2 linked regions of the Solidesulfovibrio magneticus RS-1 genome follow. The protein of the gene in region 1 interacts with the protein of each later gene in a pairwise test. Links are inferred from orthologs where the notes say so. Each region holds a gene or a part of one and is shown on either strand. Other genes may lie near its edges.

Region 1 (7,628 bases):
TTTTCCGAGACCGACCTGACCCAGGACCTGGGCAAGATCAACGTGCCGACGCTTCTTCTTCACGGCGACGACGACCAGATCGTGCCCATCGACGCCTCGGCCCGAGCGGCCGTCAAGCTCTTGCCCAACGCCGTGCTCAAGGAATACCCCGGCGCGCCCCACGGCCTGTGCACCACCCACAAGGAGGCGGTGAACGCCGACCTGCTGGCGTTTATCGAATCCTGAACACCCGCCCGAATAACCAAAGCCCCGGCGCATGGCCGGGGCTTTGGCGGTTTCAAGGCGGGCGTGCCTGCGGGGGCGGCGGCGATCCGTGTCGCCTTCCTGCGCGATCCAACGGGATGGCGCGACCAAACAACGGCATGCGCGGGGGCCGGAATCCCGTTTCCGGCCCCCTTGAAGGCGCGGCCCTAGGACAGATTGCTCTCGATCCAGGCGTCCAGCTCGCCTTGGCGCTCCAGCCGGCGGGCCTTCCACTTGTCGCGAAACTCCTCTCGCAGGGCGTCGCGCTTGGCCCGCTGCTCCGGGGTCAGCACGGCGTCCATGGCCGCCTTGACCCGGCCCCGGGCCACGGCCAGCTCCACAGCCGCGTCGGCCACGGCCTTGGCTGCCGCCCGCACCGCCGCCTCGTCGCCCGGCGTCTTGGCCATGACGCCGCGCAGGGCGTCCATGGCCGATTTGACCGAGTCGCGCAGGGCCTTGGTGCTGTCCCGGTTGGCCTTGAGGATGCCGGCCACTTCCCGCTTCTGGGCGGCGCTCAAGTCCAGTTCGGTGAGCATCCGCGTAAGCCCCGGGCCTTTCCCGGCCGGAACGTCGCCGCCCGGCGCGCCGGACCAGGCTGCAGCGGCGACAAGGAGCAAGGCGCACAGGGCCGCCGCCAGGGTGAATTTGCGTCGCATCATGTTTTTCCTCGCTTGTTGCATGGGGTTTGGCGGCGCGCCCACCGGCCCGGTCACGAACCCGAGGGACGGGAAGCCAGGCCGTCAGGCGTCGGCCGCCTCATTGCCCATGATACGCGCGCGCCGGCGTCTCCCCCCGGTGGCGGCCCCGGGAGACGAAAACCGTCTGCAACCAGGACTCCGCACGGAATCTGCGCCCCGCCGGGGGGGGTAGCACAATTATTTGCTCCGACCAGCCATGGGTAGGCAAACCCCGCCCGTCGCCCGGCATCCAGCGGCCCGCCGCTGGTTTTCGCCGGACAGCCGCAAAATCTGGCGGGGGATTTCCCCGCCCCGGCCGTATCATCCCCAAATGCCGCCAACTGGCGGTCCATGACGCCACCAAAGCGAGGAATACCCATGCCGATTGTTTCCCCAGCCCGCGCCCTGGCCGGACGGACCAAAACCCTGGCCGTCGCCGTCGCCGTGGCCGCCTGCCTGGCCGTCGCCGGGCCGGCCGCTGCCCAGCAGCCCGCTTCGGCCGCCGGCCAGGCTCTCAAGGAAGCCTGCAAAGGCGACTACAAAACCCTGTGTTCCGGGGTGCAGCCCGGCGGCGGACGTATTGTCGCCTGCCTCAAACAGCAGGCCGACAAGCTTTCGCCCGGCTGCAAGCAGGCCTTGACGGCGGCCCAGTCGGCCAAGCAGGCTGGCGGAGCCAAGCAGTAACACGCGCCCGCCCGCGTAAGGCCCCAGGCCGGCGCGGTCGGCCTGGGCGGTGGGGCTCGGCCCGCCGCCCAGCAACCCCAAGGCCCGGACGAACACCGTGGAAAAATGCTGGTCCTTTGGCGGCTGGCTGCCGCTCCCGCGCCGCCCGGCCGCGCCCGGCCCCGGACCGGCGGCTGCCGCGCCGACGCCCCGGGACTACGCCGAAGCCGACGACGACGCCCTGGCCGCCTGGGCCGGTGGCGGCGACCGCCGGGCTTTCGACGCCCTGGTCCTGCGCCACGGGGCTTTTGCCCTGCGGGTGGCCACCCGGCTGACCCGCGACGCGACCGTTGCCGAGGATCTGGCCCAGGAAGCCTTTGTGCGGGCCTGGAAGGCCATCGGCCGCTTCGATCCCCAGCGCGCCCGGCTGACCACCTGGCTGTATCGCATCGTGGCCAACCTCTGCCGCGACCACCAGCGCCGGGCGCGGCCCGAGGCCTTGCCCGACGGCTTCGATCCGGCCGATCCGGCCGCCGGCGCGGAAGAATCTCTCGCCGCCGGCCAGCAGGCCCAGGCCATGGCCGCCGCCCTGGCCGCACTGCCGGACCGGCAACGGGCCGCCCTGACCCTGGTCTACGAGGAAGGCCTGTCCGGGGCCGAAGCGGCCAAGGCGCTAGGCGTTTCGGCCAAGGCCGTGGAACGGCTCCTGGCCCGGGGCCGCCAGTTTTTGCGCACCCGGCTGGCCGATGCGGCCGGCCAAGGAGGTCCGCCATGATGCCCCTGTCGCGCTTTGCCGCCCTGGCTGACAGCTACGGCGGCGACATCGGCCGCTGGCCCGAAGACGTCCAGAACGAGGCCAAGGCCCTGGCCGCCGCCTCGGCCCAGGCCCGCGCCCGGCTGACCGAGGCCGCCCGCCTGGACACGGCCCTTTTGGCCGGCGCACGCCGCGACCTCGAAACGCTGCTGGCCCCGGGGGCTCAGAACGCGGCCGTGGAGCGGCTTCGCCGGGGCGTGGCCGGACGCATCGCCGCGCCGTCCCTTGCGCCCGCCCCCCGGGCCGCCTGGCGGTCTTGGCTCGCCGACCAGCTCCCGACCCTGCCGCGCCTGGCCGGACTGGCCACCGCCGGCGGCGTCGTGGTCATGGCCGGGCTGCTCGTTGGCGCGCTCACCGTGGCCCAACCCGACGGCGACACGTTGGTGTCGCTTATGCAGCCCACGCCCCTTGCCGTTTTTATCGAATAACGAGGCCGCCATGGACGTCACACCCAATCCCCCGCGCGGCTGGCGGCGCTTCGTCCTGCCCTGCTCACTTTTGCTCAACCTGTTCCTGATCGCGGTCATCGGCGGCCGGCTGCTCTACGGCCGAGTCGAACGCCTGGACGGCGCCAGCATGCTCTCGCGCCTGACGACCCGGGCCGAAGCCGTGTTGCCGGCCGGCGAGGCCCAGGCCTTCAAGGCGGTCATCGAACGCGACGCGCCCCGCTTCGCCAAGACCCGGCATCAACTCGGCGCGGCCCGGGCCGAACTGGTGCGCCAGGTGGTGGCCGACCCGTACGACAAGAAGGCCACCGGCCAGGCGCTTTTGGCCTGGAAAGCCGCCTGGGACAGCTTTGCCGCCGATTTCAGCGACACCCTGGTGGACGCCCTGGGGCAAGTCTCCCCGGAAGGCCGCCGCAAGCTCATCGCCGGCCGGTTCGGCAAGCCGGCCAAGGAGTAGCCGGGCGAGAACGACGAGGCGAACACACCAGGACCTCTTGCGCCAAGGCCCACGCCCTTGCGAAACTGAGGCGGCGCGGGCCTTGTTGTTTTGGCGGCATGTGCCCACGCAGCCCTGGCAGCTCCCTTCGCTATTTGCCAAACCGGGAAGAATCTGCCATGACGCAAAGCGTCCGTCATATGATGCCACCGGCTGGCCGCTGCACGAAATCCTCACTTAAGCATGAACTCGTCTCTTCCACAGTCCACGCCCGTTGCCAGGGATACCACAACAGCGCTACGCGGCATTGCCATCCTCATCGTGCTGCTCTCGCACTTCCTGACGAACTTCATCGTCAGCCACGACAGTTTCGGACATGCGGGGAACGCGGCCGTGGCCCTGTTTTTCATCGCCAGCGGCTACGGCAATGCCTGGTCGCTTGAGAAGCGCCAGGCCGGTGGGCATTTTTCATTGCGCCAATTATATTGCGACAGATTCTTCCGTCTCTATCCATTGTACTGGCTGGCGCTGTGCGGCATTTGGGCATCGACCAATGTCGTTCCCGATGTATGGGCTTTTTTGGCCATCAAAGCGCCTTATTGGTTCGTCAGCGCCATCATCCAATGCGCCGTTGCCGCGCCGCTCCTGTACCGCATCCTGAGACGAGTCGGCCCCTGGCGGTTCTCCTTGGGCCTCTTCGGGCTGCTCGCCGCCGCCACGGCCGGGGCCATGGGGCTTCCCGAGGACCTGCGGGCCATCGTTTTTTCCAACACCGTAAGCTACCGAAACATCGTCTTGGGCCACATCGGCTTTTTTGGCATCGGTCTGGCCCTGGCGTTTGTCCCTTTGGCCGGCCCCCAAGCCGGGACAGCGACGGCCCCGCTGCGCACCAAGGCCCTTGGCCTGCTGGCCCTGGCCGGCCTGCTGCCCGGACTCGTCCTGCTTGGGGAACCCAAGGGCCAGCTGGCCGCCAGCCTCGCCGGCCTGGGCCTGGCCGCGCTTTGCACGGCTTTCACGGTCTTGTTGCTTACCGGCTGGGCGCAACTGCCCTTTGAAAGGGCGCTGGTCTTTTTGGGGCGCAATTCCTACGCCCTCTATCTCTTCGAACCCAGCTACTTCTGGGCCATGGCCAGTCTGGGGTTCAATCCCTGGACCAGGGCTGGACTTATCTGGTGCGTCCTGGCCGCGCCGGCCTTTCTGTTTTTCTGCCAGACGGCTGAATCCCTGGCTGGCTGGTTGTCGCGACGGCCGATGTTCCGCTTCGAAGCGGACGGCAAAACCACGCCAAGCACACGCTAGTTGCGTCCCAAAAAACTGCGATCGGTATTTTCAGGGCGCTTTGTGCAAGAAATTGCAACGGGGCCCGGTAATCCTCCCCATAGTTGCGACAGGCTCTCCCAGAGGGCAAAACAAAACGCCCGCCCCGCAGGGTCCTGCGGGGCGGGCGCTCATTTATTGGAGAAAGCCTCGACGTCGGGGACAGCGTCCCCATCCTCTACGGCAACGATCACGACTCGGTCGCAAGCCGCGACCCCGCGCCTTGACGAACGCGGACCGCCGCCGCCAGAGCGATGAAACCCGTTACGGGCGCGTCACCGGCAGCTTGGCCAGGACAGCGGCCACGAGAGCCTCGTGGACCTTGTCCACTTCCTTGTCCTTGAGGGTCTTTTCCGGGTGGCGGTAGGTCAGCCGGAAGGTCAGGCGGCGCTCGTCGGTTCTCTCGGGGGTGAAGGCGTCGATCAAAAGCACGTCCTCGAAGATGGCCGCCTTGGCCTCGGCGATGGCGGTCAACACGTCGCCCACGGCCACGCCGGCCGGGGCGGCCAAGGTCACGTCGCGGCGCACCGGCGGGAAGCTCGGCAGGGTCCTAAATCCCCGCGTAACACCATCGGCCAGGGCACGCAGCGCGTCCAGGTCGAGTTCGGCCAGCCACAGGGCATGGCGGGCGTGGTAGGCGTCGGCCACTTCCGGCGTCACCTGGCCGATAACGCCCAGACGTTTGCCGCCCACGGTCACCACGACCTGCGGGGCCAGCCAGGGCAGGCTGTCATCGCGCGCGTAGATTCCGGCGGGCAGCTTGAAATGGGCGATAAGCGCCTCGACGATGCCCTTGATGTCGCCGTAGCCGGCCAACTCATCCTTGGGCCAGGGCCAGCCGTCGGGGTGGCGCAGGCCGTGCAGCGCGATGCCGAGCCGTCCGGCCTCCCGGGCCGAGGTCTCGGAGGTCGCGTCGGCGGCGAACACCCGGGCGACCTCGAAAAGGCGCAGGTTGGCGTTGCCGTGGGACAGGTTGTGGCGCACGGTTTGGAGCAGGCCCGGGGCCAGCATGGGCCGCATGACGTTCTGGTCTTCGGACAGCGGATTGGCCACGGACACGCGGCAGGCGGCGTCCAGGCACAAAATGTCGAGATCGGCATGGCCGACGAAGCTGTAGTTGACGGCCTCGCGAAGGCCCAGGCCCACGGCAAAGGCCCGCACCCGCGACCAGAAACCGAACTCGGACTCGGCCGGCACATCGTCCAGGGCCTTGGACACCCGGGGCAGACGCGGCGCGATGCGGTCCAGGCCGTACACCCGCCCCACTTCCTCGATAAGATCGGCCTCGCGCTCCAGGTCCAGGCGATGGGACGGCGGGGTCACGGCAATAACGCCCGAAGGATCGGTCTCGGACAGCTGGCAGCCAAGACCCGTGAGCACCTTGCGGCAGAAATCCTCGGGCATGTCCTCGCCGAGCAGCAGGGTGGCCCGGGCCGGGCGGAAGCCGATGCCGCGCGGGGTGAAGGGCTTGGGTTCGGCCATGGCCACGCCGGGCAGGGCCGAGCCGCCGGCGGTTTCGAGCATGAGCGCCACGGCGCGGTTTAAGGCATAGACCGAGCCGACCTGATCCACGCCGCGCTCGAACCGGTAGGAGGCTTCGCTGGGCAGGGCCAGGCGGCGGGCGGTCTTGCGGATGGTCCCGGGACGGAACACGGCGCATTCCAGCACCACGTCGGTGCTGCCGGCGGCCATCTCGCTGTTGGCCCCGCCCATGACCCCGGCCAGGGCAACGGGCTTGTCTGCGTCGCAGATGAGCAGGTCGCGGGCGGTAAGCTTTCGCTCCTGGCCGTCCAGGGTGACGATGGCCTCGCCCTCGGCGGCGTTGCGCACCTTGATGACGTTGCCTGCCAGCTTGTCCCGGTCAAAGGCGTGCAGTGGCTGGCCCAACTCAAAAAGCACGTAGTTGGTGGCGTCGACGATGTTGGAAATCGGGCGCTGGCCAATGGCGGTCAAACGCCAGCGGATGCGGTCGGGCGAGGGGGCGACGGCGACGCCGGAAATGATCTTGGCCCGGTAGACCGGGCACTGCTCCGGGTCCTCGATGTCGATGGCCAGTTCCTTGGCCGCCTCGGGGCCGGACTCGGCGTAGGCGACCTGCGGCAGGGTCAAGGGCAGGTCAAAGGCCATGGCCGTTTCCCGGGCGATGCCGAGTACGGACAGGCAGTCGGCCCGGTTTGGCGTGATGGAGACGTCGAGCACGCAGGTATCGAGGGAAAGCGCCTCGGGCAGCGGCGTGCCGACCTTGCAGGTCTCCGGCAGGACCATGATGCCCGGGCTTTTTTCCTCGGCCAGTCCCAGCTCGGATTCCGAGCAGATCATGCCTTCGGAAACCTGGCCGCGAATCTTGCTTTTTTTAATGGTCAGCCCGCCCGGCAGGGAAACGCCCACCGTGGCCACGGGCACGAGCTGGCCGGCGGCCACGTTGGCCGCGCCGCACACGATAGGCAGCGGGGCTTCGCCGCCGACGTCCACGGTGCATAAGGACAGGTGGTCGGAATCGGGATGGGCTTCCCGGGTAAGCACCCGGCCGACGACCACGCCCATGATGGCTTCGAAGGGGTTGAAAATGTCCTCGATTTCGAGGCCGAGCATGGTCAGGCGGTCGGCCAATTCCTGGGCCGTGCCCTGATACGGGGTCAATTCGCGAAGCCAGGACAGACTGAGCAGCATGGTAATATGCCTCCGGCGGCCGGGGGGAAGTTGCCCCCGCTCTTGAAAAGGGGTTCCGACGGCGACCTGCCCGGCTCCGAAATGGCGACAGCGGCCGCAAGGCCTGGAGCGGGCGGGACCGGCAGAACCCCGGCGAGACAGGGAAGGCCCCTGGTTAAAACTGACTCAAAAAGCGGATGTCGTTTTCAAAAAACATGCGCAGATCGCCGATGCCGTACTTGAGCATGGTCACGCGCTCCACGCCCATGCCGAAGGCAAAGCCGGTATAGCGCTCGGTGTCGTAGCCCACGGCGTCGAACACGTTGGGATCGACCATGCCGCAGCCCAGGATTTCAACGAAGCCGGTGCCCTTGCACACCCGG
Region 2 (7,401 bases), 1.3 Mb from region 1 along the record:
TCGAAGCGCGCCCAGTCGCCGGCGGCACCATCATCCTAATTGGAGGCATCATGCTGTTTCCGAGTCTGGCGCACGCCATGGGCGCCGCGCCCGGCGGCGACGCCGCGGGGGGCAACCCCATCACCGCCTTTTTGCCGCTTATCCTCATGTTCGCCATCTTCTACTTCCTGCTCATCCGTCCCCAGCAGAAGAAGGCCAAGCAGCACCGGGAATACCTGGCCGGCCTCAAGCGCGGCGACTACATCCTGACCGGCGGCGGCATCTACGGCCGCATCATGGAAGTCCACGGCGACAAGATCACCATCGAGATCGCCAAGGACCTCAATATCGAGATCAACCGCAACTTCGTCTCCGGCCCCGGCGAAGCCGGCGCTTCGGCCGCCAAGGCCGAGCCCAAGGGCAAAGACAAGTCCAAGGATTAGGAATACTCCACTTCGGGCCGAAAGGCCCGAAGCGACGGCGAAGGGCTGCCCTGGCAGTCCCTTCGTTTTGTCGTTTGACTCCCAAGCGCAAGCCTCCCAAGGAGAGCCTCGCCCATGACTGGAAACCTGCGTTGGCGACTGGCCGTGATCAGTCTCGTGGCCTTTCTGGGCCTCATCTACATGCTGCCCTCCCTGGGGTCGGTCAAGCAGAGCTTTCTGGGCAAATTTCTGCCCGATGACGTCATCAGCCTCGGCCTTGACCTCAAGGGCGGCATCCACCTGACCCTTGGCGTCGACGTGGACAAGGCCCTGGCCAATTCCCTGGCCCAGATGGGCCGCGACGTCCGCGACCAGGTCAAGGATGAGGGCATCGTCATCCAACGCCCGGGCACCAGCCCGGACGGCAAGCGCCTGGAGTTCGTCCTGGCCACCCCCGACAAGCGCGACGCCCTGGACAAGTTCCTGTCCAGCCACTTTTCCGTGCTCCACGTCGATGGCGTCGAATCCGCCGCGGACAACAAGCTCCTCTACAAGCTGTCGTTCACCCAGCGCTACAAGGACGACCAAGCCCGCATGACCGTGGACCAGGCCGTCAAGACCATCCGCAACCGCATCGACGAATTCGGCGTGGCCGAGCCCGACATCCGCAAGCAGGCCGACAACCGCATCCAGATCCAGCTGCCGGGCCTGCAGGACCCTGAACGGGCCATCAAGCTTATCGGCAAGACCGCCCACCTGGAATTCAAGGTCGTGGATGAGACCGTGGACATGGAAAAAGCCCAGAAGGGCATCCTGCCCCCGGGCGACGAATTGTCCGTGCTGCGCCACCGCAATCCCGACGGCTCCTACCTGGAGCGGCCCATTGCGCTCAAGGCCGACGCCGTCATGACCGGCGAGAGCATCGCCGACGCCCGGGCCAACTTCGACCCCAACAACCAAGCCTACGTGGCCCTGACCTTCACTCCCAGCGGCGCGCGGCAGTTCGAACGGGTCACGGCCGAGAACGTCAAGAAGCAGTTGGCCATCGTGCTCGACGGCAAGGTCTATTCCGCGCCCACCATCCAGGAAAAGATCGGCGGCGGCCGGGCCAGCATCACCGGCCGGTTTTCCACCGAGGAAGCCCGCGATCTGGCCATCGTGCTGCGCGCCGGCGCGCTGCCGGCTCCGGTCACCATCCTGGAACAGCGCACGGTCGGTCCTTCCTTGGGCCAGGAATCCATCGAAAAGGGCGTCCATTCGGCCGTCATCGGCGGCCTGATCGTCATCGCCTTCATGATCGTCTACTACGGCGTGGCCGGAGCCGTGGCCGACGCAGCCTTGCTTTTCAACCTCATGCTCATCGTGGCCGGTCTGGCCGGTTTCGGGGCCACCCTGACCTTGCCCGGCATCGCCGGCATCATCCTGACCATCGGCATGGCCGTTGACGCCAACGTCATCATCTTCGAGCGCGTCCGTGAGGAGCTGCGACGGGGCCTGACCGCCCGTTCGGCCGTGGACGTCGGCTACAGCCGGGCCACGCTTACCATCCTGGACGCCAACGTCACCACCGTCATCGCCGCCGTGGTTCTCTACCAGTTCGGCACCGGCCCCATTCGGGGCTTTGCCGTGACCCTGATTCTCGGCATCGTGGCCTCCATGTTCACGGCCATCTTCTTTACGCGCTTTCTCTTTGATCTGTGGCTGTCCAAGCGGCCGGCCGAGGCGAGTCTTCGCATCTAAACCAGTGATTTCAGATACTTGTCTTTCTGACGGCCCCCGCAAGGGGGCCGTCGTCGTTTCGGCGTTTGACCGGCGGGTCAAGGGGCCGTAGAGTGCCGGCCATCGTGAGAAGCGAGGTCCCTGTGTCCCAACGCTTGTGCGTCGTCCTGGCCCTCTTGGGGTTCCTTGCGTTCTGTTCGCCGGCCGTGTCCGTCATGGCCGGCGGCGACAAGCCGTTCACCATCGAGGCCATGCTGCGTCTGGCCTCAATCGACGATGTCCGTGTAGCCGCCGACGGCAAACGCGTCGCCTTTGTCGTGACCCGAATGTCCGATCAGGCCGGCGAACCTGTCTCACGCATTGTCCTGACCGACATGGCCCGGGAGGGTGGGCGTCCGGTCACCCCGGCCACGACCTCCTGCGACCACCCGCGTTTTTCCCCTGACGGCAAATGGCTGGCCTATCTCTGCCAGGGCGATAACGCCTCCGAGCTCCATTTGCTCCAGCTCGCCGCCGGCCAATCGCGCCGCTTAAGCGACGGCCGGGCCGACATCCTTGATCTGGCGTTTTCCCCGGACGGCAAGAAACTGGCCGTCACCGCCACGACCAGTCCCAAGGCCGGGCCAAACCGTCCCGAGGGCTGCGACGGCGACGTCGAGGTGCTGGACAGCCCTGGCGGACTGGCCGGGCTCTACCTCCTGACCCTGTCGCAACCCGGGGTCATGCGCCAGCTTGTCGCCGACCGGGACGTGGGTGCGTTCGCCTTTTCCCCGGACGGCCGCCGCATCGTTTTCGAAACTGCCAACCCCCACGCCCCGCCCCGGGGGCGCGCCCATAATGGCGCCGCCGGCGGGACGGCTCCGGTGGACGCCGGCCATGCCGACATCGCCGTGGTCGATCTTGACAAGGGCGGCGTAAAGCTTGTGGCCGCTTCAGACGCCTCCGAAAACATGCCGACCGTCTCGCCCGATGGCCGGCTCTTGGCCTATGTGGCCACGGCAGCACCCGGATTTTATTATAACGCCGGCCGGGTCATGGTCGTGCCCCTGACTGGCGGCGAGTCGCGCCCCCTGGCCCCCACCCCCGACGCCCGGCCGGAACTTCTTGGTTGGGCCGAGGACGGCCAGAGCCTGCTCGTGCGGGAGGCCGACGGCGTGGGGGCCGCGCTCTATGCCCTGCCTCTGGACGGCCAGCCCACGACTCGCCTTGACGACGGCCGACGCATTCCGCTCCAGGCCAGTCTGTCCCTCGGTTCCCGACATCTGGGGCTGGCGCTCACCGATTGGGACCTGCCGCCCGAGGCTTTCGTCACCTCGGTCGAGCGCTACGAGCCCAAGGCCGTGTCCGCCGTCAACCGGGAATTTGCCGCCTACCAGACGGTCAAGCCCGAGATCGTGCGCTGGAAATCGGCTGACGGGACCATGATTGAAGGCCTGTATACCCCGCCGGCTGGGCCTGTGGTCGGCGCGCCGCCGCTTCTGGTCGAACTCCACGGCGGCCCGGCCCAAGCCGCCCAGCGCCTCTATCCCGGCCTGCTCAACAGCTACCCCCTGGCCGTATTTTCCGCCCACGGCTATGCCCTGTTTCAGCCCAACGTCCGGGGCTCCGACGGTTACGGGCCAGCGTTTCGCCGAGCCATCGTCAATGATTGGGGCGGGGTCGATTTCGCCGACCTCATGTCCGGCCTCGACGCGCTCATCGCCAAGGGGCAAGCCGATCCCCAGCGCCTTGGCGTCATGGGCTGGAGCTACGGCGGCTATCTCGCCGCCTGGGCCATCGGCCACACCGACCGGTTCAAGGCCGCCTCCATCGGCGGCGGCATCACCAATCTGGTCAGCCAGTGCGGCAGCATGGATTTGCCCGATTTCATGCCGCTGTACATGGGCGGCGAAGCCTACGAGCGCTTCGATTTCCTGTTTGACCGCTCGCCGCTGAAATACGCCGCTGCCATCCAAACCCCGACGCTGTTCCAGCACGGCGTGGCCGACGAGCGCGTCCCCTTCACCCAGGCCCTGGAACTCTACACCGCCCTGTCCCGTCGCGGCGTGACCACGAGGCTGGCCGCCTATCCCCGAAGCGGCCACGACATCACCGAAACGGGGCTGTTGCGCGATCTCATGGTCCGCAACCTCGACTGGTTCGCGCGCTTCGTGCCGGCCACGGCGACCCAATCCCGGCCAGCCATGGCCAAGGCCGACCCCTCCTAGGCCTCGGACCACCTTTTCTCCCAGCGCTGATCGTGGCAGAAAGAGCCATGGAATCGCCCGTCGCCTGCCGCCTTGCCACCGGATCGCCCCGTATGGCGTCCAGTCTGTTGCCATCCCGACTTCGCTGTCACGCGCAGGTTGCGACTGGCCGCGCTGCCGGACGCTTGGCCCGCTGGTGCATGGGGCTGGCGCTCATCCTGGCCCTGGGCCAGCCGACACCGGCGCTGGCCGATGCGGACCGGTTCGAGGTGTCGCTGATTGCCCGGACTCTGGGCTACCGGGATATGCGTGAGCCGACGTCGTTTACGCCCTCGGCCGCTTTCGTGCCGCAGCAGGGCGGCTGGGTCCGCAACTGGACCGAGCAACGGGGCTACGTCGAAGCCGTCTATCGCCTCCTGGACACCAATCAAGTCGTCCTGGCCCTGGGCGGTCAGGTCGGGGCGTCAGTGGGCCGGTTCGAAGCCAAAAACGTGGAGCAGGGCGTGTACGAGGCCTGGGAAACCCGGCCGGCCTTCCTCTGGGGGCCGTGCGCCCGGCTCATCCTGCGCCGCCAGCCCGGAGCGGGCGTCTTTGCCCGGTTCGACTACGCCTTTTTTTCGGCCGCCGCCCCGGAAGCCCGGGAAGAGGGAGCCAACCGGTCCGGCGGGGGCACGCCGCCCTCGGCTCGGGACGCCTTTTTTTCCTGGACCAGCCATGAGGCCACGGCCCGCCTCGGCTACGACTTCGGTCCGGTGGAAGCCGCCGCCGGAGCCTCGCTTGTCGCCTTTCGCCTGGACAAGCGCCTGACCCACCACGCCGATCCTGCCGGCGCGACGGGCAACGCCCTGGCCGCCATCCTGGCCCTCAATGCCTTGCCCAGCCGCTACGGCTACGAACCACGTTCCCTCGTTGTCCCTTTCCTTTCCCTGGCCGTGCGCCCGGCCGCCGGGCTGACCCTGGAAGGCAGCATCCGTCCCGCCGACCAGCCCGACGTGGCCCTGCGTCTGGCCGTCTTTTTTTAAAATACATCTGACAAATAAAATTTTTTTAATTTTTTTATTCACCATATCGTGCTACGATATTGAATTTTGTCGCATACAGGCATATCAAGACGGTGTTTCGTATTCCACTACTGGCACATTTTTGCTAAGGAGACCCAGTCATGCGCACACCCCGATTTTTCCTTGCCTCGGCCCTTGCCCCGGCCTTGGCTGTCGCCGCCCTGACCTTGTCTGCCGGCCCGGCCCTGGCCCACTTCGGCATGGTCATCCCGTCCCAGGATACGGTGGCCGACAAGGCCAAGGCCAAGGTGGAGCTGGCGGTGTCGTTTTCCCATCCCATGGAAGGCAACGGCATGGACATGGCCAAGCCCAAGGCCTTCGGCGTCGTGGACAACGGCCAGAAGACCGATCTGCTGCCCGCCCTCAAGCCGGCCAAGATTATGGACCACGCCGCCTGGACCGCCGAGTACACGTTCAAAAAGCCGGGCGTGGGCACATTTTTTCTCGTGCCCGAACCCTATTTCGAACCGGCCGAGGACAAGTTCATTGAGCACCTGACCAAGGTGACGGTGCCGGCTTTCGGCGAGGAAGAGGGCTGGGACGCGCCCGTCGGGCTGGCCGCCGAGATTGTGCCGCTGACCCGCCCCTTCGGCAACTACGCGGGCAACGTTTTCACGGGCAAACTGCTTGTCGATGGCAAGCCGGCCGCCGATGTGCCGGTCGAAGTGGAATTCTACAATAAGGACAAGGCCTACGAGGCCCCCAACGAGTACATGGTCGCTCAGGTGGTCAAGACCGACGTGAACGGCGTCTTCAGCTACGCCGTGCCTTTTGCCGGCTGGTGGGGTTTTGCCGCCCTGGTTGACGCGCCCGAAACCATCCAGAAGGACGGCGTGGCCAAAAAGGTCGAGCGCGGGGCGGTTTTATGGACCAAGTTCGTTGAACCCAAGCGCAAGAAGAAGTAAAACGGCGCGCTTGCCCGGGGACGAAGCTGTTTCGCCCCCGGGCAAGCCTAACCGGACAAGGATGCCATGCATATTTCCGAAGGGGTGCTTTCCGGGCCGGTGCTGGCCGGCGGCTGGGCCTTGTCCGCCGTCGGCGTTGGGCTTGGCCTGAAGCGCCTGGATTACGACCGGCTCATGACCGTGGCCATCCTGTCGGCCGCGTTTTTCGTGGGGTCGCTCATCCATGTGCCCATCGGGCCGGTGAGCGCCCATTTGATCTTAAACGGGCTGCTTGGGGCCATCCTCGGGCCGGCCGCCTTCCCGGCCATCGCCGTGGCCTTGCTGCTGCAAGCCGTGCTCTTTCAGTACGGCGGGCTTATCGTCCTTGGGGCCAATGTCTTCGATATGGCCGGGCCGGCCGTGGCTTGCGCCTTCGCCTTCGGGCCGCTTTTGCGCCGCACCGGCAAGGCTCGGGCCGTAGGCGCGTTTTGTTGCGGATTTTTCGCCGTGCTCTTGGCCGCGCTGCTCACGGCCTGCGCCCTGGCCCTGTCTGGTGAAGGCTTTGCGGCCACGGCCAAGGCCATTGTGGTGGCCCATGTGCCCATCATGCTGGTGGAAGGGGCCGTCACGGCCATGGCCGTGGGCTTTCTGGCCAAGGTCCGGCCGGAATTGCTGGCCCAGGCTCTAACCCGCTAACACTTTGGGATCTAACATAAAATATGATCCTGCACCGAATAAAACCCATTGCCGCCTCGCTGGCCCTGTTGACTGTCCTGGCCGCGCCGGCCTTGGCCCACCGGGTCAACGTCTTTGCCTACGTTGAAGGCAATGACGTTGTCGTGGAATGCAGCTACAGCCGCTCGGAACGAGTGCGTTTCGGCGAAATTGAAGTCTTTGACGCCGCTTCCGGCGCGGCGCTGCTGTCCGGCAAGACCGACGAGAAGGGAGGGTTCCGTTTCCCCGTGCCTCCGGCCGTGCGCGCGGCCAAGGCCGACCTGCGCATTGTCCTCAAGGCCGGGGAAGGGCATCAGAACGCCACCGAGGTCAAGGCGGCCGAATACCTGTCCGCCGCCCTGGCCGACGTTCCGATGACCTCGGCCGCGCCCGTTGCGACGCCTGCCCCGTCCGCTCCCTCGAGTCCGCCGGCCGG

The links.
Region 2: the proteins of pheT (region 1) and secD interact in binary tests that used the Escherichia coli proteins (3 or more experiments, as listed by UniProt). The link is inferred for Solidesulfovibrio magneticus RS-1 from one-to-one orthologs.

The regions. Positions count from the first base shown.
Region 1 is NC_012796.1:1,175,785-1,183,412, reverse strand. Bases 4,564-7,628 are described here. They hold pheT (phenylalanine--tRNA ligase subunit beta), read right to left. Parts: upstream 7,267-7,628; coding sequence 4,861-7,266; downstream 4,564-4,860. Other genes in these bases: pheS (phenylalanine--tRNA ligase subunit alpha), read right to left, coding at 7,421-7,628; DMR_RS04815 (acyltransferase family protein), read left to right, coding at 4,564-4,578. In the rest of the region: DMR_RS04845 (alpha/beta fold hydrolase), read left to right, coding at 1-225; DMR_RS04840 (Spy/CpxP family protein refolding chaperone), read right to left, coding at 411-902; DMR_RS04835 (cysteine rich repeat-containing protein), read left to right, coding at 1,299-1,604; DMR_RS04830 (sigma-70 family RNA polymerase sigma factor), read left to right, coding at 1,702-2,358; DMR_RS04825 (hypothetical protein), read left to right, coding at 2,355-2,825; DMR_RS04820 (periplasmic heavy metal sensor), read left to right, coding at 2,836-3,300; more of DMR_RS04815, read left to right, coding at 3,523-4,563.
Region 2 is NC_012796.1:2,503,133-2,510,533, reverse strand. The notes cover bases 1-2,838. They hold secD (protein translocase subunit SecD), read left to right. Parts: upstream 1-536; coding sequence 537-2,141; downstream 2,142-2,838. Other genes in these bases: DMR_RS10615 (S9 family peptidase), read left to right, coding at 2,264-2,838; yajC (preprotein translocase subunit YajC), read left to right, coding at 51-422. Outside these bases: more of DMR_RS10615, read left to right, coding at 2,839-4,327; DMR_RS10610 (hypothetical protein), read left to right, coding at 4,492-5,328; DMR_RS10605 (DUF4198 domain-containing protein), read left to right, coding at 5,469-6,272; cobalt transporter CbiM, read left to right, coding at 6,339-6,947; DMR_RS10595 (hypothetical protein), read left to right, coding at 6,971-7,401. UniProt on the Escherichia coli protein: Part of the Sec protein translocase complex. Interacts with the SecYEG preprotein conducting channel. SecDF uses the proton motive force (PMF) to complete protein translocation after the ATP-dependent function of SecA.